Regions from separate parts of the Pseudarthrobacter sp. GQ63 genome, predicted to be linked through region 2. Evidence: predicted binding sites of a transcription regulator. Region 2 holds the regulator's gene; the other holds the start of a gene.
What was found. Region 2 encodes HspR, which represses chaperone genes until heat shock. Its sites were predicted from a motif close to AAGTTGAGTCNNNNNGACTCAACTT; they were not measured.

Region 1 (14,337 bases), 130 kb from region 2:
GGGCGCAGGTGGTGTCGGCCCCGCCGGGGAACCGGAACGGGCGGTACTTTTCGAGGGGATGTTCAGCACCATCCACGGTGAGCAGCAGGAGCTCGCCCTCAACCACCGTGAGCACCCGCTCCATTCCGGGAAACGGCGAGAAGTCCCCGGCTTTGCTGACCTCGGCGATGCTGACCCGCCAGTCCCACCCGTCGTCATGTCCGGAGGCGCCGTGTTGTCCGGAGGCGGCGCCGGAGTGGCCCGCGATCTGGCGTGTTACCCCGCCGCCGTTGCGCCACGGTTCGGATTTAAGGTCGGCAAAGCGGATGATCTCCATCTGTTCAGCCTAGTTGCCCGCGCAGGGCGGGGTGCAGGCGGCAGGTGTCGGCAGCTCCCATCCTTCCCTGCTACTCTCCTCCGGGGGGACAACACGAAAACAGCCTGAAGGAGCCGGGAATGTTCGTCAAAGTGTGTGGTCTCAGCACGCCAGAATCTGTCCGTGAAGCGGTGGACGCCGGAGCGGATGCGGTGGGTTTCGTCCTCACCGCCAGCCCCCGCGTGGTTTCGCCCTCGCAGGCATCGGCCCTGCTGGCAGAGGTCCCGGAAAGGGTTCTGCCGATCGGCGTTTTCCGCGACGAGCCCGTTGTTGACGCCGTGGCCATTGCCCGCGCCGCCGGGCTGGAATGGATCCAGCTGCACGGCACGCGCACCCGCGGGGACGTTGCCACCGTGCACGACGCCGGGATGAAGCTGGTCAGGGCCGTCACCTTGAGTGCCACGCCCGAGGAGCTGGAGGACTGGGGCGAGGACCTGCTCCTGATCGACGCCGCCGTTCCCGGTTCGGGCGAGGCCTGGGACTACGGTTCGGTGGCCGGCCTCCCTGCCCTGCAGGGACGCAGCTGGCTGCTGGCCGGCGGCCTGGACCCGGAGAACGTGGGGAAGGCATCAGCTGCCGCCCACGCCTGGGGAGTGGACGTTTCCTCCGGTGTTGAGGCATCCCGCGGCGTCAAGGACCTGGCCAAGGTCCGCGCGTTCGTGCATGCGGCGAAAGCCGAGTCCACGGTTTAGGCGGCACCGCGGTTGAGGCGGCACATCGGGAGCCGGTTCAGGGGCCTCTCAGGGAAGCCCCTGAGCTGTTTGCCGGCGGACGCGGGGGACAATGGATGAATGAAGACACTGCTCAACATCATCTGGCTGGTTTTTGGCGGGTTCTGGCTCGCGCTCGGATATTTCGCGGCCGGTGTCATCTGCTGCCTGCTGGTCATCACCATCCCGTGGGGCATCGCCTCGTTCCGGATCGCCGCCTACACCCTCTGGCCCTTCGGCCGCACCGTGGTGGACAAGCCCGGCGGCACCGGCGTCTTCCCGCTGCTGGGCAACGTGATCTGGCTCCTGGTGGCAGGCGTCTGGATCGCGATCGGGCACGTGGTCACCGCTTTCGCCATGGCGGTCACCATCATCGGCATCCCGCTGGCCATCGCCAACCTGAAGCTCATTCCGGTGTCCCTGATGCCGCTGGGCAAGCAGATCGTGCCCACCAGCCAGCCGTTCGTCTCCACCTACCGGTAGGCGGGAGCTGCCGGCCATTTTGCCTGCCGGCCTGGGCACCAGCCTCCGTGTAGAGGCCAGCCCGCTGACCGCACCGGTCAGCGCGGACTGAACACCCCGTTGACCAGGAGGGCCACGGCGTCGCTGTCGTCCAGTTCGGCGGCGATATCGACGTCCGCCCCGTAGCCGCCGCCGGCCAGCTCGCGGCCGCTGGAACAGGCGTGGAGCATCTCGCGGAGGCGCGGCTCGGCGGCTTCAAAGGCGGCCATGGCCGCTACAGCCTCCGGCGAGTAGCCGTGCCGGCCGTCCTCCGGCTCGTACCCGCCCTTGCCCGCGGCCACCAGGCCGGCGATGAACGCGCCCGCGCCGATCTGGTCCTCCACGGCGGGCCGGAGTCCGCCGCCGGGCCAGCGCTCGCCGGCGGCAATCACTGCGATGACGGCATCCGCGGGGAGGCTGGCGGCCACCCACTCGGCGGTGGCGGCAGCGTTGCGGAGGCTCACGGCGGCCACCAGGGGGACCTCGCGGGCCAGCTCGTGGCAGAGCGCGGAGCCGTTGGGTGACGGCAGGACCACCCGGTCCAGGGATGCCGCGGCCCGGAAGCTTGCGGGGGAGAGGCTGAGTCCGCCCCCGTCGCGGGGACCTGCCAGATGTGCGCCGTGGCGCGCGGCGAAGTCCTCAGCGCCGGTGTCCTTCCAGGGAAAGGGGAAAACTTCCGCTCCGCGGTCCAGGGCGATGCTGACGCAGGTGCTGAAGGACAGGACGTCCACCACGACGGCAAGGTCCGCGCCGGACGCTACTGTCCTGGCGCCGTCGAGCCCCCACTCCATCCGGACGGCGGAGGGCAGCTGCCGGTGCGCGGCGCTTGCCGTCATGGTGTGGCGCGGGTTGGAGGTGGATGCGTTCACGCCAGTTCGCCTTTCAAGTTGCGGTGCGCGGCGTCCAGCCACAGCTCCCGTGCCCTGCCGCTGTGGAACAGCGGGTCCAGTTCCTGCAGGCGGCGCACGACGGCGGTGCGCCCGGCGGCGAAGTCGGCGTCGCCAATGTGCGCGTAATCCTGGCGGACGGCCGCAACGTACCGCGCGTACTCCCCAGGTTCCCCGCCGAGGACGGAGAGGTCGGCGTCGCAGAGGAGCGCGCCGTCGTCGTCCCCTTGTTCCGGGCGGTGGTCCGAAGTCAGCCGGACCAGCCGCCCCACCTCGTACGCCTCCGCTTCCGGAAGGCCTGCTGCCTGCAGCCGCTCTTCGGCGAGGCGGGCGGACTCCTCCTCGTCCTGGCCGGCCACCCCGCGGTAGACGGCGTCGTGGAACCAGGCCGCCAGCAGGACCGTGCGCGGCGGATCGGCAGGATCGGTGAGCAGGTCGAGGGATTCAAGGACGGACAGCAGGTGGGTGCAGCCGTGGTACCGGCGGTGCGGCTCGCTCCAGCGGTCCAGGAGGTCCAGGAAGAGGGCGTCGTGGCCGGGCATCACGGTGTTCCAGCGGTTCAGCAGCGGAACCTTTAACGACTTGTTGCGCCGGCGGGCGGGGATGCGGAGGCCGCTGGCGATCAGCGTGCGGACCAGGATCCGGGCTTCGACCGGAACGGCACCGGCAGCCACCAGGTCATCGAAGCGGCGCTCCGGGACGTCGTAATGGTCGCCGTCGAACGCCCGCTCGGGGATGCCCGCCGCGGCTGCGAACAGGTGCAGCTCCTCCAGCGACTCATCCGAAACGAGGTGGGAGAAGTGGGTTCCGTGCGCAGGCCACAGCGGCGGGTCGATGAAGATGGCCATGGGGGAAGTCTAATTGGGCCCGAACCCGCGGAGGGGGTGCGCTCCCGCCCGGTTACGTGGTGGCGGCGGCCGGTTTCCGCACCGACCCGCCGGCAGCTCCGGCGTGTCCGGGCGGGCAACCGGGCAGGAGCGCACGCCGGGCCGGAACCAGGCACAAACCGAGCGCCCACCGGGGTGGCGCCCACTGCCTCAAGCTCTCCGGAAATGCGGCAGCAGGGGGCGCTTTCATCCGTATCTGCGGATTAGACTGATGGCATGAACATTATCCGCGTGGCCGAGGCGGCCCGGTTCCTGGGCGTCAGCGACGATACCGTCCGGCGCTGGACAGAGAACGGGAGCCTCACCCCGGTAAAGGACGACGCCGGCCGGCTGGCAGTCGACGGGCTGGAGCTGGCCCTGCATGCGCAGAAACTCGCGCAGCTTCCGGATGATCCCCACCGCACGGGCAGCTCGGCCCGCAACCGGTTCGTGGGCCTGGTCACCAACATCACCGCGGACAAGGTCATGGCCCAGGTGGAACTGCAGTGCGGGCCGTTCCGTGTGGTGTCGCTGATGAGCAGCGAGGCCGTGCGGGAGCTGGGGCTGGAACCGGGTTCCGTGGCCACCGCAGTGGTCAAAGCCACCACGGTGATCATCGAAACGCCCCGGGGCAAGGCGCTGTGACGGGGAAACAAAGACTGACGGCGCTGCTGCTGGCGGTACTGATGACCGCTTCGCTGGCCGCGTGCACCGGCAAGGGTGACGCGGATGCCGGCAGTGGCAGCAGCACACTGACCGTGTTCGCCGCAGCCTCCCTCAAAAGCAGCTTCACCGAACTCGCCGAACGCTTCGAAGCGGAAAACCCCGGCACCACCGTCAGCCTCAGCTTCGCGGGATCAGCGGACCTGGCCACCCAGCTCAGCCAGGGAGCGCCCGCGGACGTGTTTGCGTCCGCGGACGCCGGCACCATGGCCAAGGTGCAGGAGGCCGGCCTGGTGGACGGCGGACCGCGCGACTTTGCCACCAACACCCTGGCCATCGCAGTCCCGCCAGGAAACCCGGCAGGCATCCGCTCCTTCGCGGACCTGGCCAAAACCGGTATCAAACTCGTGGCCTGTGCCCCGCAAGTGCCCTGCGGGGCGGCCGCCGCCAGGGTGGCGGACAGTACCGGTACCGTGCTCAGCCCGGTCAGCGAGGAAAACTCCGTGACGGACGTCCTGGGCAAAGTCATCTCCGGTGAAGCGGATGCAGGGCTCGTGTATGTCACGGACGTCCGGTCAGCCGGCGCCCGGGTGGAGGGCATCCCCTTCGCGGAGGCAGGAGCCGCAGTGAACCCGTACCCTGCCGCCGTGCTGGCCGGCAGCAGCAATAAAGCCGCAGCGGGCAGGTTTTTGGACCTTCTGGCCGGCCCCGAAGGCCAGGAGGTCCTGGCGGCGGCCGGCTTTGGGCCGGGCCCCGCGTGATGCGCATCCACGGGGCGGGCGCCAGGTGACCGGCGGGCACGCGCGCCGCCAGGCGTACACCGGCGTTCCCCGCTGGCTGTATGGGCTCGCAGTCCTGGCCGCCCTGGTGGTGGTCCTCCCGCTCGTTGCGATGGTGGCGCGGGTCAACTGGGCCAACTTCATTCCGCTGGTCACGTCCGCGCCGGCACTGGCGGCGCTGGGCCTGAGCCTGCGTACGGCGGCGGCCAGCACTGCCCTCTGCATTGTGCTTGGGGTACCGCTCGCGGTGGTCCTGGCCCGGGGCAGGTTTCCGCTGCTGGGGCTCCTGCGCTCGCTGGTGTTGCTGCCCCTGGTCCTGCCGCCGGTGGTTGGCGGCATTGCCCTCCTGTACACGTTCGGCCGGCAGGGACTCCTGGGCGGGGCGATCGAGGTGCTGGGACTGCAGATCGCGTTTTCCACCACCGCCGTGGTGCTGGCCCAGACGTTTGTGGCCCTGCCGTTCCTGGTGGTGAGCCTCGAAGGTGCCCTCCGGACCGGCGGCCAGAGGTACGAGGCCGTGGCCGCGACGCTGGGGGCAACGCCGGGAACCGTCTTCCGGCGCGTCACGCTCCCGCTGGTCTTGCCGGGGCTGGCATCCGGGGCGGTCCTTTCCTTCGCCCGGAGCCTCGGGGAGTTCGGCGCCACGCTTACGTTCGCCGGCAGCCTGCAGGGGGTAACCCGGACACTGCCGCTCGAAATCTACCTGCAGCGCGAGACCGACCCGGACGCCGCCGTCGCGCTTTCCCTGGTACTGGTGGCCGTGGCCGCCGCGGTGGTGGCCCTTGCCTACCGGCGCTCCGGCGGCAGGGGCCCGGATGGGAAAGCCAGGAAGCAGGCTTCGGGCGAGCGGCCGACGACGGCTGCCGGGGCAGGCGGTGCCCTCACGTGACGTTCTCGTTCCAGGCAGCCGTGGCAGAGCGCGGTTTCGACGTTGCCCTGTCGCTGGGCGCCACGGAAACTGTGGCCGTGATGGGTCCCAACGGCGCCGGCAAGTCAACCCTGCTCTCCGTCATCGCCGGGCTTGTACGGCCGGACAGGGGGCGGGCCGAGCTGAACGGCCGGACTCTGTTCCACCTGGGGGACGGGGAGAAGCGGTGGGCCGCCCCCCACCACCGCGGGACGGCGCTGCTGGCCCAGGAGCCGCTGCTCTTTCCGCATCTCACCGCGGCTGACAACGTGGCTTTCGGGCCGCGGAGCGCCGGGACGCCGAGGCGCCAGGCTATGCAGCAGGCGGTGCGGTGGCTGGACGATGTTGAAGCCGGGGACCTGGCGGGCCGCCGTCCAGCCGAACTGTCCGGCGGGCAGGCGCAGCGCGTGGCGGTGGCCCGGGCGCTCGCCGCGGATCCCGGGCTCCTCCTCCTGGACGAGCCGATGGCGGCGCTGGACATCCATTCCGCCCCTCTGCTCCGGCGCCTGCTCAAGCGGGTCCTGGCGGACCGGCCGGCCATCATCATCACCCATGACGTCCTGGATGCCCTGATGCTTGCCGACAGGGTGGTCATCCTGGAGAACGGCCGGATTGCTGAGGAAGGCCCCACCCGGCAGGTCCTGCACAAGCCGCGCAGCGCGTTCGCCGCCGGGCTGGCGGGACTCAACTTTGTGGTGGGAACCTCCGCCGGTGACGGCATCCTGGCCACCCGCGGGCATATTGCCGGCCACAGCGAGGACCCCGTCCCCGCCGGCCGTCCCGCGGTGGCCGTGTTCCCGCCGTCGGCCGTTTCTGTATTCCTCACCGACGCGCACGGCAGCCCCCGGAACTCCTTCGCAGTGGCCATTACGGACCTGGAACCCCATGGGGACCAGATCCGCGTGCGGGGCGGCGGGCTGGCGGCTGACATCACGCCGGCCGCCTTGGCGGACCTCGGGCTGGTCCCGGGGATGACGGTGCACCTTGTGGTCAAGGCCGCAGCAGTGTCCGTCTACCCGCTGTAGGACTATCCGCAGCGGGGTTGTCCTGCAGCGGGACTGTCCTAGGGGCTGTCCTACAACGGGGGCGAAGCACCCGCCCCGCTGAAATAGGGTCTGTCGCCCCTGTCGCCGGCCGCGTAGAGCTGTTTCGCTGTAGGCAAACAGTCATCAGGAACGGCGCAAAACCAAAGTTGAGCGTAGTAGACTCAAGTTAATAAAAACCGCCCCCGGAAGGAGCTCTCTTTGGACGTCAAATTCACCACCAAGAGCCAGGAGGCTCTCTCGGCTGCGGCCATGAACGCCTCCACGGCCGGAAATCCCCAGGTTGAGCCGGCCCACCTGCTCAAGGCGCTGATGGACCAGCGCGAAGGCGTCGCCGTGGCGCTGCTCCGCGCCACGGGTGCGGACCCGGACTCCGTCAGCGTCCAGGCGAGCAGCGCCATCAAGGCACTCCCGGCCACCTCCGGCGGATCCAGCCAGCAGGCGCAGCTCTCCCGCCCCGCACTGCAGGCCATCCAGAACGCCAAGGAGGAAGCGGACCGGCTGGGCGATACCTTCGTCTCCACCGAGGTCCTCCTCCTGGGCCTCTCGGCCGGCAACGATGCCGCGGCGCGCCTGCTGCGCGACGCCGGTGCCTCCCATGAAGCGCTGCTCGCCGCCCTGCCGGGTGTCCGCGGCGACGGGAAGGTCACCAGCCCGGATCCGGAGAACACGTTCCAGTCCCTGGAAAAGTTCGGCACGGACCTGACCGCCATGGCCCGCTCCGGCAAGCTTGATCCCGTGATCGGACGGGACGCCGAAATCCGCCGGATTGTCCAGGTCCTGAGCCGCCGCACCAAGAACAACCCCGTGATCATCGGTGAGCCCGGCGTCGGCAAGACCGCCGTGGTGGAGGGCCTGGCCCAGCGCATCGTGGCCGGGGACGTGCCGGAAAGCCTCCGCGGCAAGACCCTCATCGCCCTGGACCTCGCATCCATGGTGGCGGGCGCCAAGTACCGCGGCGAGTTCGAGGAGCGGCTCAAGGCTGTCCTGGAGGAGATCAAGAACTCCGAGGGCCAGATCGTCACGTTCATCGACGAGATCCACACCGTGGTGGGTGCCGGCGCCACCGGCGACTCATCCATGGACGCCGGCAACATGCTCAAGCCCATGCTGGCCCGCGGTGAGCTGCGGCTGATCGGTGCCACCACCCTGGACGAGTACCGGGAGAATATCGAAAAGGACCCGGCGCTGGAGCGCAGGTTCCAGCAGGTGTATGTGGGCGAGCCGAGCGTGGAGGACACCATCGGCATCCTCCGCGGCCTGAAGGAGCGCTACGAGGCGCACCACAAGGTGACCATCGCGGACGCCGCGCTGGTGGCTGCCGCCACGCTGTCCAACCGCTACATTTCCGGCCGGCAGCTGCCGGACAAGGCGATCGACCTGGTGGACGAGGCCGCGTCCCGGCTCCGCATGGAGATCGACTCGGCGCCCGAGGAAATCGACCAGCTGCAGCGGCTGGTGGACCGGCTCACCATGGAGGAGCTGGCCCTCCAGGACGAAAAGGACGCCGCGTCCATTGAGCGGCTGGCCGCACTCCGGGCGGACAAGGCGGACAAGGAAGAGGAACTGAACGCGCTTAAGGCGCGCTGGGAAGCCGAAAAGGCAGGCCTCAACCGGGTGGGCGATCTCAAGGCAAAGCTGGATGAACGGCGCAGCGCCTATGACAAGGCCGCCCGCGAAGGTGACCTGGAAACAGCCTCGCGCATCCTCTACGGCGAGATCCCCGCCCTGGAACGCGAGCTGAACGCTGCCGCGGAAGCCGAGGCCGCCGTCGTGGACAAATCCACGCAGATGGTTGCCGAGCAGGTAACCGCTGACGACATCGCCGAGGTCATCTCCGCCTGGACCGGCATCCCGGCCGGGCGCATGCTGCAGGGCGAGAGCCAGAAGCTGCTCCATATGGAGGAGGAACTGGGCAAGCGGCTGATCGGCCAGACGAAGGCGGTCACGGCGGTCTCCGACGCCGTCCGGCGCGCGCGGGCCGGCATCAGCGACCCCAACCGTCCTACCGGATCGTTCCTCTTCCTGGGGCCCACCGGCGTCGGAAAGACGGAGCTGGCCAAGGCGCTGGCGGACTTCCTCTTCGACGACGAACGCGCCATGGTGCGCATCGACATGTCCGAGTACGGGGAGAAGCACTCCGTGGCCCGGCTGGTGGGTGCGCCTCCGGGGTACGTGGGCTACGAGGAAGGCGGCCAGCTCACCGAAGCCGTCCGCCGCCGCCCGTACTCCGTTGTGCTCCTGGACGAGGTGGAGAAAGCCCACCCCGAGGTCTTCGACATCCTCCTGCAGGTGCTCGACGACGGCCGGCTCACCGACGGGCAGGGCCGCACCGTGGACTTCCGCAATGTCATCCTGGTGTTGACCTCCAACCTGGGCAGCCAGTTCCTGGTGGACCAGACCCTGGATCCGGACGCCAAGCGGAACGCCGTCATGGCCTCCGTCAATGCGTCCTTCAAGCCCGAGTTCCTGAACCGGCTGGATGAGGTGGTGCTGTTCGACGCCCTCACCGTTGAAGAGCTGGCGCACATTGTGGAACTGCACGTGGACGAACTGGGGCGCAGGCTCCGCGACCGCCGCCTGACGCTCGAGGTCACGGAAGGTGCGCGGGCCTGGCTGGCCCTCTCCGGGTTCGATCCCGCCTACGGTGCCCGGCCCCTGCGCCGGCTGGTGCAGCGCGAGATCGGCGACCGCCTGGCGAAAGCCATCCTGGCCGGCGATATCAGCGACGGCGACACGGTGCTGGTGGACACGGCCGCGGACGTCGGAGAACTCACCGCGGCCGGAACCGACCTCCCGGCGGCGGAGGGTCGCAGCAGCGGACTCTCTGTCCGCCGGAAGGACTAGGGGCGGCCGGAAAACAACAGGCAGGGTGCTGCCCTGGCGGCGTGGCCGCTAGGGCAGCACGCTTGCGTTGATCACGTTCCCGCCGGGGGCCGTCACGTAGCAGTCCACCCTGCGGTCACCGGATTCCCAGCTGGTGGTGCTCGGGAAGCTGCGCTCGTAGTTGAGGTCGTAGTCGTTGGCTGCCGGGCCCAGCCTGGCGGCCTGGCACGCTTCCAGCGCCTTGGCCTTCAGTGCCTCGGCGCCGGGGTAGGAATCACCCTCCGGGTACCGGAACAATGCCACGAGCTGGGCCGAGTGCCCGGTATCGCAGGCCACCACGGTGGATGCCAGTGCCTCGGGGTCGAAATCCTTGAAGCAGTCGCCCAGCGCGAAGTCGGCGGGCGCCACCCCCTCGCGGGGCAGTGGCAGCGCCGTGGCGGGCGGCGCTACCGTGGTTTCCAGCACCCCCGCAGCACCACTTCCGGAAGCGCCCGGTTCCTGGTTTGAGTCCAGCCACAGGGCAAGCCACACCAGGGAACCGACGACGGCCAGCAGCACAACAACGAACACTGCAATCCACAGCGTCCGCCCGTTGACCCTTCCGGAATGCGCTGCGTCCTCCGGTTCCATGCGGGGGTGCAGGACCGGTTCGGCCGCGGGTGCAGGCACGCGCGGCAGGCCGGCGGCGGGTGGCGAGGCCGGCCTGGGCGGGACGTCCTGGTGGTTCACGTGGTGCATCCTCCTGGTTCTCTGCGCAGCGGCGGGCCGGCCCGCTGTCCATATCAACAGATGTTTTAGCGACTCTACCGAAGAAAAAAGCGGGAAACCCGCGGTTTGGCGCCCTGATGGTAACCCAGGCCACCCCAGGGCGCCGCGCGTGGCAAGCGGGGGCAGTCGAAAGCATGTAATCTAGGTGTACGACAAATTGACCAAACATTCCGGGGCCTCACCTACGCCAAGGTGACCACCTCCGGTCCAAGTACAAAAGGGGGTCACGCCATGGGGCGCGGCCGTCAAAAGGCAAAAGCTACCAAGCAGGCTCGGGATATCAAGTACTACTCCCCGAACACTGACTATTCGGCACTTCAGCGTGAGCTGACGGGTCCGGGCAGTCGTGCCACGAGCCATTATGCGAATGAGCCAGTCGAACCTGACTATTCGGCTTATGTGGATAAGTACGCGGATGATTTGGAAGAAGACGACGACGAGGTAGACACCCGTCGGATCGGCTAGTTGTCTCAAGGTGCTGCTGCCATAACGGGGCAGTCCTGGTGACGCCGCAGCACCAGTGGACCCAATGCATGGATCCTGGTCTTTGGACCAGTGCAGCGCTTCTTTTCGGCCCCCCGGTCCCACTGGACCGCAGGGGCTGACTTCAGTTATTGGGCCCGCTGCCCGCACCGGAAACGGCGCAGGCAGCGGGCTTTCTGCTGCCCAGGAGACCTACCGCGCCCCTGCCGGCGCCTGCACGCGCTCCTGCGCCGGCACCGGATCTGTCCCGGACAGCGGGACGGCTCCCGCACCGTTACCGGCGGTGACCCTGGCCCCGTGTCCGGCTCCTGCCAGCCCCACCGCCACCACCGACGCCAGCACCAGCGCGGACGCGGGTGCAAGCACCGCCCAGGGGGCACGTTCAACGTAGCCAATGCCCTCGGCCAGGATGAGTCCCCACTCCGGCGTCGGCTGCTGCGGGCCCAGTCCCAAGAAACCGAGCGCCGCCAGCGCAAGGGCAACCCCCGGCAGCCGGAGCATCGCGTGGCGCAGCAGCGGCCATGCCACCGCCGGGAGGACATACCGGAACATGATCCGAGCCCTCCCCACCCCCAGCACCGGAAGGATCTGCACATAGGGCTGGGCGCGCGCCTCCTGGGCCAGGGCCGCCGTGTGCGCAGCCAGGGGAGCCCAGCTGACCGCGGCCACCGCCACGGCAGCGCCGTGTGCCGAGGGGCCGCTGAGCGCCGCCACCACCAGGCCGGCGAGGATGGGCGGTGCCGCGTTCGCCACCTCAAGGGGTCCCGTGGCTGCCAGTGGAAAGAGCCCGACGGCGATTCCCACGGCCAGGCAGGCCAGCACCACAACCAGCGCGGTCCCCAGCGTCCCCACGGCTCCGTGCCCCACACGGGCCAGCAGGTCGCGACCGCTGGCATCGGCACCGAACGGAAGCGACCAGCCGGGAGCCGCAAGCCTGGCATGGGCCGAGGTGAAGGGATCGCGCAGCAGCCCGGCACCCACAATCAGGAGCAGGGTGACGCCGGCCGCCGCAGGCAGGGCCAGCTGGCGGCGGTTCCCCGGCCGCGGAGGTTCCGCAAGCGGAAGGGTGCCGAAGCGGACCGCAGGGCCGATCAGCAGGTACCGGGCCGCCGTCGTCAGCGTTCCCACCAGCAGGGCGAGGCCCATGAGCGCCAGCATGCCCGCCTGGAGCGTGGGGATGTCCTGCGCGCTGGCGGCTCCGAGCAGCGCCCGGCCGAGCCCCGGCATGGCGTAGACCTTTTCCACAGCTACTGCGCCGCCGGTCAGTCCAATCAGGACCAGCCCGATCTGCGGAAGCACTGCCGGCAGTGCGCGGCGGAGCACCGCGGCGGTCAGCCGGACAGACCCGGCCCCGGACATCCGCCAAGTGGCCACCCACTGTTCAGCGAACCCTGCACGGATGGCGTCTGAGGCCAGGAGCCCGATCAGCCCGCCTGCAGGAATGCCCAGGGACAGGGCCGGAAGCACCGCGTACTCCGGACCTTTCCACCCGAAGGGCGGGAACCACCGGAGCCAGATGGCACCGGCCACCAGCAGCATGGCGGCCAGCAGGAACTCCGGCAGGGAGGTGAGGGCTGCGGACAGGGCTCCCGACGCCGGCCTCCTCCTTTGCCGCAGCCCGTCCATGACCGCGGGTGTGCAGAGGAGCAGGGCGATGATGGCGGCCGCGGCAAGGGCAAAGGCCATCAGGGTCACGGAGACACTGAGGGCGGATACGATGCCGGGCGCCACGGGCGTGTTGCTGATCCAGGACGTGCCCAGGTCTCCGGCGAACACGCCACGGATCCAGGACAGGAACAGGGGGAGTGGCCCCTGCTCCAGGCCGAGTTCCGCCCGGACGGCGGCCAGGGCCTCCGGTGTTGGCTCCCGGTCCGAGTACCGTGCCCGGAGGATCGTGTACTCGGCGCCGCGGCCCGAGAGCCACGGCATCATGCCGATCAACACCACCAGGGCTACCAGGGCGAGGACCCGTGAAACGGTGACTTTCACAAAAGCTCTTCCGCCGGGCATCAGCCTGCGGAGCCTGTGCTGCCGGCGATCCGGGTCCTGCTGGTCACCAGCGCGCGCTCGCGCGGGTCACGCTCCACTCCGCCCACGCGGGTGGATTCGCCCTGGATGACGCGTTCGTGGAGGAGGGGGATGGCGGCGTCGCGGGCGAGGATGAGGCTTTCGGCCGCGGAGATGGCGGCCCTTCGTTCGGGGCCGGCAGGAATGCCCGCGGCCTTGGCCAGGGCGGCGTCCACCGCGGGGTCGCAGAACTGGGAGATGTTGAAGGAGCCTGCACAGGAGAAGTCGCTGTAGAGGTAGGCCACCGGGTCACCGGAATCAAGCACCGTGGCGCGGGAGAGGATGAAGGCATCGAACTTACCGGCCAGGGCGTCCGCCTCGATGTGCTGGTACTCCCTCACGTCCTGTTCCACCACGAAGCCTGCAGCCTCCAGCTGCTGCTCCAGCTGGACAGCCACCTCCGGCAGTTCGGCGCGGTCGGTGAAGGTTCCGAGCCGGATGGGCGTTCCCGGGACCGCGGTTGCCGCCGCCCGGGTGGCCAGGGCAGCCGCGTACTCCGCGCTGTTCCGCTGCTCCGCGGCCCAGGGAAGGGCCGGGCCCAGCAGCCCGGCGGCTTGGTCCGCCCGGCCTTCGTAGACCCTGTCCACGATGGTGCCGGCGTCGGTTGCGGCCCGGGCAGCGGCGCGGACAGCGGGATCGGCAAACGGTCCCGAGGCCGTGTTGAGGTACAGCGTGTTGGTCCGCGGCATGGGCACCTCGTGCACCAGCGCCGGATCGATCTGGGCCACCTGGCCCACGGGGATGGCTTCAACGATGTCCGCGTCGCCGGTCCGGATAGCGGCGGCCCGGGCGGTTCCGTCCGGGACGAACTGGACGTCAACGCCCTCCGCTTCCGCCTGCGGTCCCCAGTACCCGTCGAAACGGTCCAGCCGGGCCGAGGACGTGCCGTCGACCGAAACCAGGCGGTAGGGCCCCGTTCCGGCATTGACCGGGCTGACCACGCCGCCTTCCCCGTACGCCGAGGCTGCGAGGATGGCCAGCTGGGGGCTGGACAGCCGCTGGGGCAGGAGGGGGTCGGGCGTCGCCGTGGTGATGGTGACGGAGTTGGCGTCCCCGGCCTGGGCAGTCAGCTCTACGCCGTCCAGGATCCGGGGCTTGGGGCTGGCCTGTGCCGCGGCTGTCAGCGAAGCCGCTACTTCTGCTGCGGTCATCGCTGTTCCGTCATGGAACCCGACACCCTCCCGCAGGGTAAAGCTCCAGGATGCCGGACCGCTCTGCTGCCACTCGGTGGCCAGCGCAGGCTGTGCCTCACCGAGCGCGTCCAGCTCCACCAGCGTTTCGGCGGTTTTCCAGCGGGACAGCTTGAACGCGTCATCGCTCAGAGGGGACAAGCCGGACCGCGGCGGCTGGAGCATGGCCAGCTTGATCCGGCCTGAATCGGCGCCGGGTCCGGCTGCCTGGTCGGTTCCGGCCGCGAAGCAACCGGTCAGTCCCGTGGCCAGGAGGAGCACTGACAGGCCGGTAAGTGCCGGGCGGAGGCGG
Region 2 (14,337 bases):
TGCCGAATTCTCGGCGGTCCTGGCGGCATGGGCGCGGACCACGGATTCGTGGTGGCCGTGCGTGTAAACGTCGTCTTCAGGCTGCTGCGCACTCATAACCAAACGCTACCCCGGGGCGGGTGTGTCCGGCAGGCCAGCGGAAGACTCTTCGCGCGCAGCAACCGTGGCCTCCACCATGGCGGTCATGAACCGGGTGACAGTATCGAGCTCGTCAGCCGAGAACCCGGCCATGGCGCTGCCCATCTGGCGGGCGAGCGGAGCGAAAATGGCGCCGCCCTCCTGGAACGCCTTGGGCGTCATCCTGAGCTGGACCTGCCGGCGGTCCGAGCTGTGCCGCTCACGGGTCACGTGTCCGGAATGGTCCAGCCGGTCGATCAGGGCGGTGGTGGCGGGGGAGCTGAGGTGCAGTTCCTTCCGCAGGAGCCCCGGAGTGACCACATTTCCCTTGGCCGTGTGGCGCATGATCACGGCCAGCGCGTTGAGGTCTGTCCGGTGCATGTCCTTGCGGCCGCCTGCTGTGTCCACGTAGCGGTTGGCCTCGAGCGTGAATTCCTGCAGGAGGCGGACCAGGGGATGGGGCCCTCCGGCAGGCCCGGGAGGGCCGCCCTGCGGTGCCGGGCTGGTGCCGTCTGCCATGTCCACCTCCTGGTCGTCCCGATGCTTGGCCGCTTGCAGTGCAACCGCCTAATGCGTACTGACGGATATTACTTCAGCGGCTGAGGCCCCTCAGTATCGGCGGAATTAAGAAAAAGCTAGCCAGCCGCTTATCTCCATTATGGAGATACTCTAATATGGAACCAATGTTACTCCCCGCCCGTCGTCCGGAAGGCATCATGAAACACAAATCCGCAGGAACGGAACGCGTCCCGTTCTGGCTGCGCTGGCTGCTCCCCGTCATCCTGGTCCTCACGTGGCTGGCGCTCGCCGGCGTAGGAGGCCCCACTTTCGGCCGCCTTGAAGAGGTATCGTCCAACGACCAGGCCTCCTTCCTTCCCGCCAGCGCCGAGGCCACTGCCGCCCAGGACTGGCAGGCGAAGTTCCGGGACTCGGACGAGGTGCCCGGCGTGATCGTGATCGAGAGCAATGAAGCCTTCACCCCGGCCCAGTTCGGCGAAGTGGCGGGCCTCAAGACGGAGCTGGAAGGGCTGCAGCTTGGCAGCGCCGTTGTGGGCCCGATTCCTTCCGAGGACGGCAAGGCGGTCCAGTTCATCGTGCCGATCGATTCGTCCGCGGAAGTCAAGGAGGCCGTCCAGGAGCTGCGGGACACCGTGGCCGAGTCCGTGCCGGCAGGAATGCAGACCTTTGTGACCGGCCCGGCCGGGCTAGCGGCGGACCTCACGGCCGCCTTCGCCGGGATTGACGGAATCCTCCTCCTGGTGGCCCTGGCCGCCGTGTTTGTGATCCTCCTGATCGTCTACCGTTCCCTCCTGCTGCCCATCATGGTGCTCCTGACTTCCGTCTTTGCGCTGTGCGCGGCCATCCTGCTGGTGTTCGGCATGGCCAAGGCCGGATGGATCCAGCTGAACGGCCAAAGCCAGGGCATCCTGTCCATCCTGGTCATTGGCGCCGCAACGGACTATGCACTCCTCTACGTGGCACGGTTCCGCGAGGCCCTGACCCACACCACCAACCGCACCGCGGCCGTGCTCACCGCCTGGAAGGCATCCTTCGAGCCGATCCTGGCCTCCGGCGCCACCGTGATCATCGCCCTGCTGTGCCTGCTTTTCTCCGACCTGAACTCCAACAAGGCCCTTGGCCCTGTGGCTGCTGCCGGCATTCTTTGCTCCCTGTTCGCGGCCCTCACACTGCTGCCGGCCCTGATGGCGCTCCTGGGCCGGGCGGCTTTCTGGCCGTTCCGCCCCAAGCTGGTCCCGGCGGAAGACCGCGAACCCGAACTGGTGACCGGGCTGGAGGGCCAGAAGGGTCTGTGGCGCGCCACCGGATCCCTGGTCTCCCGGCGTCCGCGTGCCGTGTGGATCGCCTCGGTCCTGCTGTTGCTGGTGGCCTCGGCCGGAGTCCTGCAGCTCAAGGCCAACGGCGTTCCGCAGACAGACGTCATCCTCACCGCCTCCAACGCCGTAGACGGCCAGGACGCCCTGGCGCGCCACTTCGACGCCGGCAGCGGCAGCCCCGCCGTCGTGGTTGCGGACCAGAGCAAGGCGCAGGAGGTGCTTGACACAGTCAAGGCGGCCGACGGCGTAGGGGACGCCTATCTGCTGGCTCAGGGCAGCGTGCCCATCACCGGAGCCCCCGGCGCTCCCAGCGCCCCCGACGTCCGCGACGGCAAGGTGCTCATCAACGCCACCCTGAACTCCGCAGCGGACTCCCTGGAGGCCGAGGAAGCGGTGAAAGCCCTGCGCGAGGACGTGAAGGCCGTGGACCCGGACGCCCTGGTGGGCGGCGTGACCGCGACCGCCCTGGATACCAACACCACCGCCCAGCGTGACCTGGTGATCATCATCCCCGTGGTCCTGGTGGTCATCCTCTTCATCCTGATGCTGCTGCTGCGCTCCGTCCTGGCGCCGGTGCTGCTGGTGCTCTCGGTGGTGCTCTCCTACGCGGCAGCCATGGGGGTCTCGGCCTTCGTGTTCAACAACATCCTGGGTTTCCCGGGCGCTGATGCCACCGTTCCGCTGTTCGGTTTCGTGTTCCTGGTGGCCCTCGGGGTGGACTACAACATCTTCCTGATGAGCCGGGTCCGTGAGGAATCGCTGAAGCACGGCACCCGTCCCGGCATCCTTCGCGGCTTGGGCGTCACCGGCGGCGTCATCACCTCCGCCGGCGTGGTCCTGGCTGCCACCTTCGCCGCCCTGGGTGTCATCCCCATCATGTTCCTGGTGCAGCTGGCGTTCATTGTGGCCTTCGGGGTATTGCTGGACACCGTGCTGGTGAGGTCCCTGCTGGTGCCCGCCCTGGCGTACGACATCGGCCCCCGTATCTGGTGGCCCAGCAAGCTCGGGCGGCAGGAGGTTGAGGAACGGCCGGACCGGGATGAAGCCCTGTTGGCCAAAACACCTGCTGGATAGACTGCACTTGCGCCCGCCTGGACGCGGAACTCAAAGGAGAGATGCACCATGACCGAGAACCAGGAATCCCCGGCCGAGCAGCCCCGCAAGGGAAGCACATCCCCCGGGCTGGAAGGCGAGGGCGGGCAGTACGTGGACGGTGACTACGGTGATGCCGGGACGGTGGGAGAGCCCGCCGGGAACCCTGAGGACGGCGAGTACCCGGACGGGGACTACGGTGACGCCGGCACCTCCGGTACAGCCCGCGAAACCGATGCCCTCCAGGACGGGCTCACGGACGGCCAGGTGAACACCACCTCGGAGGAGGGCGGTCCCCTGCACGGCGGCCGGGACAGCGACAGGTAGCGCGGCGGCAAGAGCAGCACCGCAACGCGAAGCAGGACGGCGGCGGGTTCTCCAACAGCGAAAACGGAGAGCCGCCGTCGTCCGCGTTTAAGCGCTGTTAACCGCGCCAATGCTGACAGCCGGGCGGATCCATGGAGCCGCCCGGACGCAAAGTTGAGCGTACCTCGCTCAACTCCGTGTTGACATCAAAGGCGCCCTGAGTAAAGTTGAGTGCAGAACGCTCAATAGCGGGCGCCAACCAGTTTCCAAGGAAAGAAGGAAGCAACACATGTCACGTGCAGTAGGTATCGACCTCGGAACCACCAACTCCGTCGTCTCCGTTCTCGAAGGTGGCGAGCCCACCGTTATTGCCAACGCCGAGGGTGGCCGCACCACGCCGTCCGTCGTTGCGTTCTCCAAGTCCGGCGAAGTCCTGGTGGGTGAAATCGCCAAGCGCCAGGCCGTCAACAACATCGATCGCACCATCGCTTCGGTCAAGCGCCACATGGGTACGGACTGGACCGTCAACATTGACGAGAAGAAGTACACCCCGCAGGAAATCTCCGCGCGTATCCTCATGAAGCTGAAGAACGACGCCGAGTCCTACCTGGGTGAAAAGGTCACCGACGCTGTGATCACCGTTCCGGCGTACTTCAACGACGCCGAGCGCCAGGCAACCAAGGAAGCCGGCGAGATTGCAGGCCTGAACGTCCTGCGCATCGTCAACGAGCCCACCGCGGCAGCGCTGGCCTACGGCCTGGACAAGGGCAAGGAAGACGAACTCATCCTGGTCTTCGACCTCGGCGGCGGCACCTTCGACGTCTCCCTGCTGGAAGTCGGCAAGGACGAAGACAACTTCTCCACCATCCAGGTCCGCGCCACCGCCGGTGACAACCGCCTGGGCGGCGACGACTGGGACCAGCGCGTCGTTGACTACCTGCTCAACCAGCTCAGGGTCAAGGGCATGGACCTGTCCAAGGACAAGATCGCCCTCCAGCGCCTCCGCGAAGCCGCCGAGCAGGCCAAGAAGGAACTCTCTTCCTCCACCAGCACCAACGTCTCCCTCCAGTACCTGTCCGTCACCCCCGACGGCCCGGTTCACCTGGACGAGCAGCTGACCCGCGCCAAGTTCCAGGACCTCACCAAGGACCTGCTGGAGCGCACCAAGAAGCCGTTCCACGACGTCATCAAGGAAGCCGGCATCAAGCTCTCCGACATCGACCACATCGTGCTGGTGGGCGGTTCCACCCGCATGCCCGCTGTCTCCGAGCTGGTCAAGGAACTGGCAGGCGGCAAGGAGCCGAACAAGGGCGTGAACCCGGACGAGGTTGTGGCTGTTGGCGCAGCCCTGCAGGCCGGTGTCCTGAAGGGCGAGCGCAAGGACGTCCTCCTGATCGACGTCACCCCGCTGTCCCTCGGCATCGAAACCAAGGGCGGTGTGATGACGCACCTGATCGAGCGCAACACGGCCATCCCCACCAAGCGGTCCGAGACCTTCACCACGGCTGACGACAACCAGCCGTCCGTGGCCATCCAGGTCTTCCAGGGCGAGCGCGAATTCACCCGCGACAACAAGCCGCTGGGCACATTCGAGCTGACCGGTATCGCTCCGGCTCCGCGCGGCGTCCCGCAGGTTGAGGTCACCTTCGACATCGACGCCAACGGCATCGTCCATGTCTCCGCGAAGGACAAGGGCACGGGCAAGGAACAGTCCATGACCATCACCGGCGGTTCCAGCCTCTCCAAGGAAGACATCGACCGCATGGTCAAGGATGCCGAGGAGCACGCAGCCGAGGACAAGGCCCGCCGCGAGGCAACCGACACCCGCAACACCGCCGAGCAGCTCGCCTATTCCGTGGACAAGCTGATCGCGGACAACGCCGACAAGCTGCCTGAAGAGGTCAAGACCGAGGTCCAGGCCGACGTCGACGACCTCAAGAAGGCACTCGAAGGCACCGACGACGCCGCCGTGAAGGCCGCCTTCGAGAAGCTCCAGGCTTCCCAGGGCAAGCTGGGCGAGGCCATCTACGCCCAGGCCGGTTCACCGGACGGTGCCACCGGCGCTGCAGGTGCTGAAGGCGCTGCGGGATCAGCTGCCGGTGACAAAGCTGGCGACGAGGACATCGTTGACGCCGAGATCATCGACGAAGACGAAGCGAAGAAGTAGCCATGCCCCATCACGGTAACGAGGAAGAACACAACACTTCCACCGACCACGACCGCGCGGGCCAGAAGGGTGACAGCCATGAGCCGGTCATCCGGGACAACCGCAAGGTTGACCCGGTGACCGGGCAGGCCCGGCACCCTGAAGGGGGCAGCAGCTCCCACGGTGCAGGTGCGGCTTCCGGCACGGATTCCGACGGCGACGCCCTGGCCCAGGCTGAGGAGATCCTCAACGGCGTCGAGGTGCCGGCGGAAGAATCCGTGGCGCAGGGTGCCGCTGGAACGGGTTCGGCCAACGCTGAGGCGGCCGAGCTGCGGAACGACCTCCTCCGGCTGCAGGCCGAGTACGTCAACTACCGCAAGCGCGTTGAACGCGACCGCGCCGTGGCAGGGGAAATGGCCGTCATCGGCGTCCTGAACTCCCTGCTTCCGGTACTGGACGACGTCGACGCAGCCCGCCAGCACGGCGACCTGACCGACGGACCGTTTGCCGCGATCGCCACCAAGCTGGAGAACGCACTGAAGACGTACGGCCTGGTCCGCATCGACGAGACCGGCGTGGAGTTCGATCCCACGATCCACGAGGCCCTGATCCAGCAGCCCGGCGAGGACATCGAGGTTGACACCGTCAGCCAGGTGCTCCGCTCAGGCTACAAGTCAGGCGAACGCGTCCTCCGGGCAGCACAGGTCATCGTCGCAGTACCTGCGTAGCATTACTTTCGGTGGTTGAGCCGGCCAGTTTCCGGTTGGCTCAACCACCGACCCATAACTTTTGAAAGGAAACGCCATTGGCTAGCCAGGATTGGGTGGACAAGGACTTTTACGCGATCCTTGGTATCGCCAAGGACGCTTCCGACGCCGACATCAAGAAGGCATACCGGAAGCTCGCCAGGCAGCACCACCCGGACACGAATGCGGGGAACGCTGCTTCGGAGAAGAAGTTCAAGGACATCTCCGAGGCCTATTCCGTGCTCTCGGATCCCGATGAGCGCCAGCAGTATGACGCCATCCGGGCCATGGGCGGCGGCGCCCGGTTCGCGCCGGGCGGAGCCGGGGCGGGCAGCGCCGGGTTCGAGGACATGTTCGGTGGCCTGTTCACGGGCAACACCGGCCGGCACGCGGGCGGGTTCAACCCCTCCGCGGGCGGCATCCCGCCGGAGTTCGCTGACCTCTTCGGCGGCGGCTTCGGCCAGACCGGATTCCAGCGGACCCCGCAGAAGGGCGCGGACCGCACGGCCTCCACGAGCATTTCCTTCGCCGGAGCCATCCGCGGCACCACCATCGGCTTGCGGGAACCCAGCGGCGAAGTGATCGACGTCCGGGTGCCCGCCGGCATCAAGGACGGCCAGAAGGTCCGCGTCCGGGGGAAAGGCCAGCCTGGCGCCGCCGGTTACGGAGACCTGGTGGTGTCCGTCGCCGTCCAGCCGCATGCGTTCTACACGCGCGACGGCGACAACCTCCGCATCCACGTCCCCGTCACCTTCCCCGAGGCTGCTTTGGGAGCGGACATCGAGGTGCCCACCATCGACGGAGAAAAGGTGCGGGTCCGTGTGCCGGCCGGTACGCCGTCGGGCCGCACCCTGCGGGTCAAGGGCAAAGGCGTGAAGACGTCCAAGGGAACCGGCGACCTGCTGGTGACCATCGACGTCGCCGTTCCCAAGAACCTGAACAAGGAAGCCGAAGCCGCGGTCAAGGCGTTTGCCGAGGCCACGGCCGGAGCCGATGTCCGTGAGGGCCTGGCCGCCAAGGCCCGGTTGTAGCAGGGGAGGTGTGCTGTGGACGTCAGTGCTGACCAGCCTATCTTCGTGATTTCGGTCGCGGCTGAACTCGCGGACATGCACCCCCAGACGCTCCGGCAGTACGACCGGCTGGGCATCGTCTCGCCCAGCCGTGCGCCCGGCAAGTCCCGCCGCTACTCGCAGCGGGATATCAACATGCTCCGTGAAGTGCAGCGGTTGTCGCAGGAAGGCGTCTCGCTGGAAGGAATCAAGCGGATCCTGGAACTGGAGAACCAGGTGGCCGCCCTGCAGAGCAGGGTCTCGGAACTGACCGAGGAACTTGGCCGGCGGCGGCAGCCGCTGGACGCCCGGATCTTCGCGGCGGGCGCTGCCGGCGACGTGGTGAGCCTGGCGCGAGGCCAGCGCCCGCGCCCGCGGTCCCAGGCCGTGGTGCTGTGGCGGCCGCGTGCCATCGGCAGGTAGGTACTGCGCCTGAAGGAACCGCCGGTGGACCCTGGCCATCAACGGTCCGCTGGTTTATGTCCGCCCAGCGGGCCAAGATTACGGCCCGGAACGTTTCCCCCACGTTAACTTTCATTCCATCCCTTCCCTGCAATCAGGCCGCTTTTCCCGCAGACACCCTGCATCTGGCGGCCACCATGAGCCGGGACGAAACGGTTCAGAAACTAACCGCCGCGAAACCGAAACAATCCGCTCCTACATTCATCGCAAGGGGTCTCTTCCCGGGACCTCGGAGGCGAGCCGCTGCCCCAGGCAGCGGCGGAGTGAGAAGCAGGTACACATGAAGGTTTCGGTTCACAAGCGCGTTTTCCTTCCCCTTGCGGCGGCCGCCGTGGCCACAGCTTTGGCGGGCTGCGGCAGTCAAATTGCGGATCCGGCATCCGCGGGCTCCACAGCCAGCACCGGCACGTCCTGTGTGGACACGTCGGGCGACAGCATCAAAGTGGGCTTCATCAATTCCTTGTCCGGCACCATGGCCATCAGCGAGAGCACAGTGTTCGACTCCCTGACCCTGGCTGCCGAGGAAATAAACGCGTCCGGCGGCGTCCTGGGCAAACAGCTCCAAGTGGTCAGTGAGGATGGCGCCAGCGAACCGACGAAGTTTGCCGAGCGCGCCGGAAAACTGATCCAGCAGGATTGCACCGCGGCCGTATTCGGCGGCTGGACCTCGTCAAGCCGCAAGGCCATGCTTCCCGTCTTCGAAGCCAACGACGCACTGCTGTTCTATCCGGTGCAGTATGAAGGCCTGGAGTCATCGAAGAACATCTTCTACACCGGGGCCACCACCAACCAGCAGATCATTCCGGCCCTTGACTACCTGGCCGAGCAGGGAACAACGTCGCTTTTCCTCGTAGGCAGCGATTACGTCTTCCCGCGGACGGCCAACAAGATCATCCAGGCCTATGCCGCCGCCAAGGGCATCGAAATCCTTGGGGAAGAGTACACCCCGCTTGGCTCCACGGAATTTTCCACCATTGTCAACAAAGTCCGGGATTCGAAGGCCGATGCAGTCTTCAATACCCTCAATGGCGACAGCAATGTGGCGTTCTTCCGCCAGTACAAGAGCGTTGGCCTGACAGCCGACACCATGCCGGTCGTCTCGGTTTCCATTGCCGAGGAGGAAGTCCCCGGCGTCGGCCTGGACAATGTGGAAGGGCAGCTGACCGCCTGGGACTACTACCAGACCCTGGACACCCCGGCCAACAAAAAATTCGTCGCCGCCTTCAAAGCGAAGTTCGGCGCTGAGCGGGTGACGAGTGACCCCATGGAGGCTGCTTACACCTCGCTGTACCTCTGGAAAGCCATGGTGGAGAAGGCCGGGTCATTTGAGGTGGACCAGGTGCAGGCTGCGGCGGACGGCGTCACCTTCGAAGCACCCGAAGGCCTTGTGACGGTAAACGGGGAGAACAACCACATCACCAAGACCCCCCGGATCGGAAAGATCAATTCTGAGGGCCTCATCGACACGGTCTGGTCCTCGCCCGAGGCCGTTGAACCGGATCCGTTCCTGGCCACCTACGACTGGGCCAAGGACCTGGCCAAGTAGCAACTGGGGACATAGCGAAGAAAGGCCTGCTGGAATGGAACTCCTGATAGGGCAGATGTTCGCCGGGCTCAGCCTCGGTTCCGTGTTGCTCCTCGCGGCACTGGGACTGTCGCTGACGTTCGGCCAGATGGGGGTCATCAACATGGCCCACGGCGAGTTCATGATGGCCGGGGCCTACACGGCCTTCGTGGTCCAGCAGGCCATCGCCGATGCCGGCGTATCACTGCTGGTTTCCATTCCCGCGGGTTTCCTGGTGGGCGGTGTCCTGGGGCTGGTTCTGGAAGCGGTGCTGTTGCGCCGCATGTATCACCGGCCCCTGGACACGCTCCTGGTCACCTTCGGGGTGGCGCTCGTCCTGCAGCAGGCTGCACGGGACATCTTCGGCGCACCCAGCGTTGATGTGCGCGCACCAGCCTGGCTGCAGGGAAATATCGAGGTGCTGGGCGCGCCGATCCCGCTGACCCGGCTCTTTATCCTGGCGCTCTCACTGTTGTGCCTGGCCGGACTGGTCCTCCTCCTCAGGGGCACGCCGCTGGGCCGCCGCATCCGGGCTGTGGTTCTGAACAGGGACCTGGCAGAAACCAGCGGCATCTCAACCCGGCGAAGCGACCAGCTGACGTTCTTCATCGGCTCCGGCCTGGCCGGAGTAGCCGGCGTGGCCGTTACCCTCATAGGTTCAACCAGCCCCTACCTCGGCACCAGCTACATTGTGGATGCCTTCCTGGTGGTAGTGGCCGGCGGCATAGGCCAGGTCAAGGGGGCTGTCATCGCGGCGTTCGCCCTGGGAGTGCTGCAGTCCGTCTTCGAGTATTCGACGACAGCAAGCATTGGCAAGGTCCTCATCCTGATAGTGATCGTGGTGTTCCTCCAGCTTCGGCCGCAGGGCATCTTCAGCCTCAAGACGAGGAGCCTGGCATGATGGGCCTGCTGCGCGGACGGTTGGGTACCACGGCCGGATTCACTTTCGGCGCGCTCCTGCTGCTGGGAGTTGCCCCCGCGGTGCTTCCGGTGTTCAGCCTGGGCCTGCTGGGGAAGTTCCTCTGCTTCGCGATCGTGGCAGTGGGGATAGGCCTGGCGTGGGGACGGGGCGGCATGCTGACCCTGGGCCAGGGGGTGTTTTTCGGGCTTGGCGCCTACATCATGGCCATGCACATGAAGCTCGCAGACGCTTCGCTCTTCGGCGGGTCCGGAGTGCCGGACTTCATGTCCCTGTACGGCAGCGGCGAGGTGCCGGGCTGGTGGGAACCGTTCCGGAGTCCCGTTGTGACGCTGATGGCGGTGGTGCTGGTACCGGGGCTCGTAGCCCTCGTCCTGGGCCTGGCAGTCTTCAAGCGCCGCGTCAAAGGCGCCTATTTCGCAATCCTCAGCCAGGCCCTGGCGGCCGCTTTCGCGGTGTTCCTGATCGGCCAGCAAGCCACCACCGGTGGTTCAAACGGGCTCAGCGGGTTCCGGTCGTTTTTCGGCTTTGACCTGAAGGACCCGAACAACAAGGTAATGCTGTACCTGATCGCGGCAATTGTCCTTCTGCTGTCCATTGCCCTTGCACGGCAACTTATGCACAGCAGGTTCGGGGAGTTGCTCGTTGCAGTCCGGGACCAGGAGGAACGTGTCCGCTTCTTGGGCTATGACCCGGCCACCATCAAAACGGTCACCTACGTGGTTGCCGCTGTCCTGGCGGGCATTGCGGGCGCGTTGTTCGTACCGCTCGTCGGCATCATCTCCCCGGCAGATGTAGGCGTGATTCCTTCCATCGCATTCCTCATCGGCGTGGCAATCGGCGGCAGGGCCACGCTCCTCGGACCGGTGCTTGGTGCCGTGAGCGTCGCCGCCGCCCAGTCCGCCCTGTCCTCTACCTTTCCCTCCTTCTGGGTGTACTTCCAGGGCCTGCTGTTCATCCTGGTCATCGGCTTCATGCCGGGCGGGCTGGCCTCGTTGCCGTCGCTGATCGGCAGGCGGGGCAAGCTCAGCACGGCAGCATCAACGCCGGCGCTGCCGGCTGCCCCGGTGCCGGCGTCCCTGGCAACACCACCTAAACCCGAAGAGGAAGCCGCCATGCCTGAGGAGGCCCGCAGATGACCATGCCCACCCTGCTCCCTGACGGTGAGCCGCGCGCCGGAGGGCTTCGCCATGGCCGGCCGAAGTACCTGGAAGTCCGCGATCTGTCCGTTTACTTTGACGGATTCCTCGCCGTGGACAAGGTCAGCCTGGACGTAACCCAGGGCGACCTGCGGTTCCTGATCGGTCCGAACGGCGCCGGGAAGACCACCGTGATCGATGCGATCACAGGGCTGGTCCCCGCCACGGGATCAGTGAACCACACGGGCACGGAGATTCTCGGACGCAAGGTGCATCAAGTCGCCCGGCTGGGCGTAGGGCGCACGTTTCAGACCGCCAGCGTGTTCGAGAACCTTTCCGTCCTCCAAAACCTGGACATCGCTGCCGGTTCCGGCCGCGGGCCGCTTCGAATGCTCCGGCGCCGCAAGACCGTGGACGCGGCCGTGGAAGAAGCGCTGGAGATCATTGGACTCGAAGGTGCGGCCGGGAAAATGGCGGGTATCCTCGCCCACGGACAAAAGCAATGGCTGGAGATCGGGATGCTTCTGGTCCAGAATTCGGACGTCCTCCTGCTGGACGAGCCGATCGCGGGGATGAGCCAGGATGAGCGCGGGGAAACCGGGGAGCTGCTGCGCCGGATCGCCGCCAGCCGAATCACCGTAGTGGTTGAACACGACATGGACTTCGTCAGGGAGTACGCAACGTCGGTCACCGTCCTCGCAGCGGGCAAGGTTCTCAGTGAAGGAAGCGTGGCGCAGGTGCAGGCTGACAAGAAGGTTCAGGATGTCTATCTGGGGTCCTCTGGAGTGGAGGCCTCCGATGCTTGAGATTGAGAATCTGCAGACCGGGTACGGCCGCACCCAGGTGATCTCCGGGGTCAGCCTGACCGTCCCGGACGGTGCCGTTGTCTCTGTCCTGGGGCACAACGGCGCCGGCAAGACAACGCTTCTGCGCGCCGTCGTCGGGCTTCTCAAACCTATGGCGGGGCGCATCTGCCTTGACGGCGAGGACATCTCGGCGCTCCCCCCGCACCGGCGGGTGGACCGTGGAATGGCCTATGTGCCGCAGGGCCAGCAGTCGTTCGGGCAGCTGTCCGTCATTGAAAACCTGCAGCTCGTAGCAGACGGGCGCAGGAACGGCGCCGAGCGTGTTGCTGAGGCCCTGGACATGTTTCCGGCGCTCCGGCCATTGCTGGCCCGGCGGGCGGGGCTGCTCTCGGGCGGTCAGCGGCAGCAACTTGCCATCGCCCGGGCACTCATCACAGACCCGCGCCTGCTGATCCTTGACGAACCCACCGAGGGCATCCAGCCCAACATCGTGGCCGAGATCGAAGCGACCATTATCCAGCTGTCCCAACGCAACGGAATGAGTATCCTCCTGGTGGAGCAGCACATCGGCTTTGCCTTGCAGGCCGCGGACTGCTACTACGTCCTCTCAGCCGGAAGGGTCTCCTCTTCAGGGGCTGGCGGTGCCGGATCGGCGGCTGACGTCCGGAAGGCGATGCTTATTTGAGTACCGGACACTGTGGGCCGGCCGGAAATAGAGTACCCACTACTCGTGACCACCGGAGCCCCCGGAAACTTCAATGGAACCACTGCTGGATCATCAGCAGTGGTCCAAGTTTCTGGGGGTTTTTCCATGTGTGGTTTCATTTTTTGCCGCCCTGCCGTTGAGGGGCGCCGGTGAGCCCGGGGATGGAGTCGGTGGCAGCGTTCAGCGGCTCGATTCCCGGCCAGATGCTGCTGGCCATCGGACAGATGGTAGTTGTGGTGTGTGTCTGCTTCGACATGGTGCGCGCATTGTCCGTCCCCAGGTCCCACCGGCGCTACCTGGCCAGCACTGTCTTCCGCACCCTCGCGATTCCGTCCATCATCGTCAACGGCCTGACGGTACTCATCGCCCTGGTGCTGTGGTCCTGGATCGACGTGGTCATGGGCATGTTCGTGCTGGTGGCCATCATCTTCCGCCTGCACCACGACAAGGACGAGGACAACTGGTGGAAGGGAAAGGGCAAGAAGCTGGCCCGCTGGGCACGCCGCCAGTTTGCCGGACGGACCGCCGCCGCACCCGCGATGGGGTAGCGCGGGAGGCTGCAGCCGCTCGGGCCCTGGCTGCCGGAAGGCTCTGCTGCTAGCCGGCAGTCAGCTCTTCATAGAGCTTCAGGACGCGGGTCCTGATGTCGTCGCGCACCAGGCGCATGCGCTCCATCCCCTCGATGCCGCGCTCCGACGGCTCGTCGGTCTCCCACACATCGAAACGGGTACCCTCGCGGGGCTCCAGTTTCGCTTCCGTCCCCAGCACGATCACCGCGTCCACGGCGTCCAGGACGTCCCCGGTAACAGGCTTGGGGTGTTCGCCGCTGATGTCGATGCCCAGCTCGGTGAGTGACTCCACGGCCTGGGGGTTCAGGGACTTTCCCGGTGTGGTGCCGGCCGAGTACACGGTGACGCTCCCGTTGGCCACCTGGTTCATCAGGCCGGCGGCGAGCTGGGATTTGCCGCCGTTCTTGCTGCAGACAAAAAGGACGGCGGGTTTGTTGGACGTGGGTGCCTGGTGGCTCGGGTTGGACATGGCGCTGCTCCGGAGGTCGATGGTCAGGGATCTAGTTGCCGCCGGAGCGGCCGTGGGAAAGTCCGGTGGGAAAGCCCACCAGGACGGGCTCGGGGGCTGAGCAGCAGCCGGCATCTGGCCCGGCTGCCGTTGCTGCGGCCGGGACGTCGCAGCTGCTACCCGCGTCCGTGGAGCAGACGCCGGTCTCGGGAAGCTCCAGCTGGACGGTGTCGGCGGCCTCGCGGTCCCCGGCCAGCGCGGCCACCACCGAGCGGACCTGCTCGTACCCGGTGGCGAGGAGGAAGGTGGGTGCCCGGCCGTAGGACTTCATGCCCACGATATAGAAGTCCTTGTCCGGGTGGGCGAGGAGCCTGGCACCGTGTGGAGGGACGGTGCCGCAGGAGTGGAATTCGGGGTCGATCAGGGGGCCGAG

Region 1: clpB (ATP-dependent chaperone ClpB) is a predicted target of HspR. The motif match lies at 6,858-6,882, and genes of this name have one in related genera.

The regions. Positions count from the first base shown of each region.
Region 1 is NZ_JCAXEF010000003.1:220,466-234,802, forward strand. Features, by position in the region: gene AC6CHP_RS08240 (HutD/Ves family protein) at 1-316, opposite strand, end outside; gene AC6CHP_RS08245 (phosphoribosylanthranilate isomerase) at 436-1,047, shown strand; gene AC6CHP_RS08250 (YccF domain-containing protein) at 1,147-1,548, shown strand; gene AC6CHP_RS08255 (2-phosphosulfolactate phosphatase) at 1,626-2,435, opposite strand; gene AC6CHP_RS08260 (DUF4031 domain-containing protein) at 2,432-3,301, opposite strand; gene AC6CHP_RS08265 (TOBE domain-containing protein) at 3,557-3,964, shown strand; gene modA (molybdate ABC transporter substrate-binding protein) at 4,006-4,743, shown strand; gene AC6CHP_RS08275 (ABC transporter permease) at 4,769-5,650, shown strand; gene AC6CHP_RS08280 (sulfate/molybdate ABC transporter ATP-binding protein) at 5,647-6,693, shown strand; gene clpB (ATP-dependent chaperone ClpB) at 6,913-9,558, shown strand; gene AC6CHP_RS08290 (septum formation family protein) at 9,607-10,266, opposite strand; gene AC6CHP_RS08295 (DUF3073 domain-containing protein) at 10,537-10,770, shown strand; gene AC6CHP_RS08300 (ABC transporter permease subunit) at 10,981-12,798, opposite strand; gene AC6CHP_RS08305 (ABC transporter substrate-binding protein) at 12,798-14,337, opposite strand, start outside.
Region 2 is NZ_JCAXEF010000003.1:85,626-99,962, forward strand. Features, by position in the region: gene AC6CHP_RS07635 (methyltransferase domain-containing protein) at 1-96, opposite strand, end outside; gene AC6CHP_RS07640 (MarR family winged helix-turn-helix transcriptional regulator) at 106-636, opposite strand; gene AC6CHP_RS07645 (MMPL family transporter) at 834-3,026, shown strand; gene AC6CHP_RS07650 (hypothetical protein) at 3,075-3,371, shown strand; gene dnaK (molecular chaperone DnaK) at 3,640-5,517, shown strand; gene AC6CHP_RS07660 (nucleotide exchange factor GrpE) at 5,520-6,224, shown strand; gene AC6CHP_RS07665 (DnaJ C-terminal domain-containing protein) at 6,302-7,273, shown strand; gene AC6CHP_RS07670 (heat shock protein transcriptional repressor HspR) at 7,289-7,714, shown strand; gene urtA (urea ABC transporter substrate-binding protein) at 8,034-9,299, shown strand; gene urtB (urea ABC transporter permease subunit UrtB) at 9,334-10,218, shown strand; gene urtC (urea ABC transporter permease subunit UrtC) at 10,215-11,375, shown strand; gene urtD (urea ABC transporter ATP-binding protein UrtD) at 11,372-12,181, shown strand; gene urtE (urea ABC transporter ATP-binding subunit UrtE) at 12,174-12,866, shown strand; gene AC6CHP_RS07700 (hypothetical protein) at 13,049-13,435, shown strand; gene AC6CHP_RS07705 (arsenate-mycothiol transferase ArsC) at 13,485-13,925, opposite strand; gene AC6CHP_RS07710 (FAD-dependent oxidoreductase) at 13,957-14,337, opposite strand, start outside.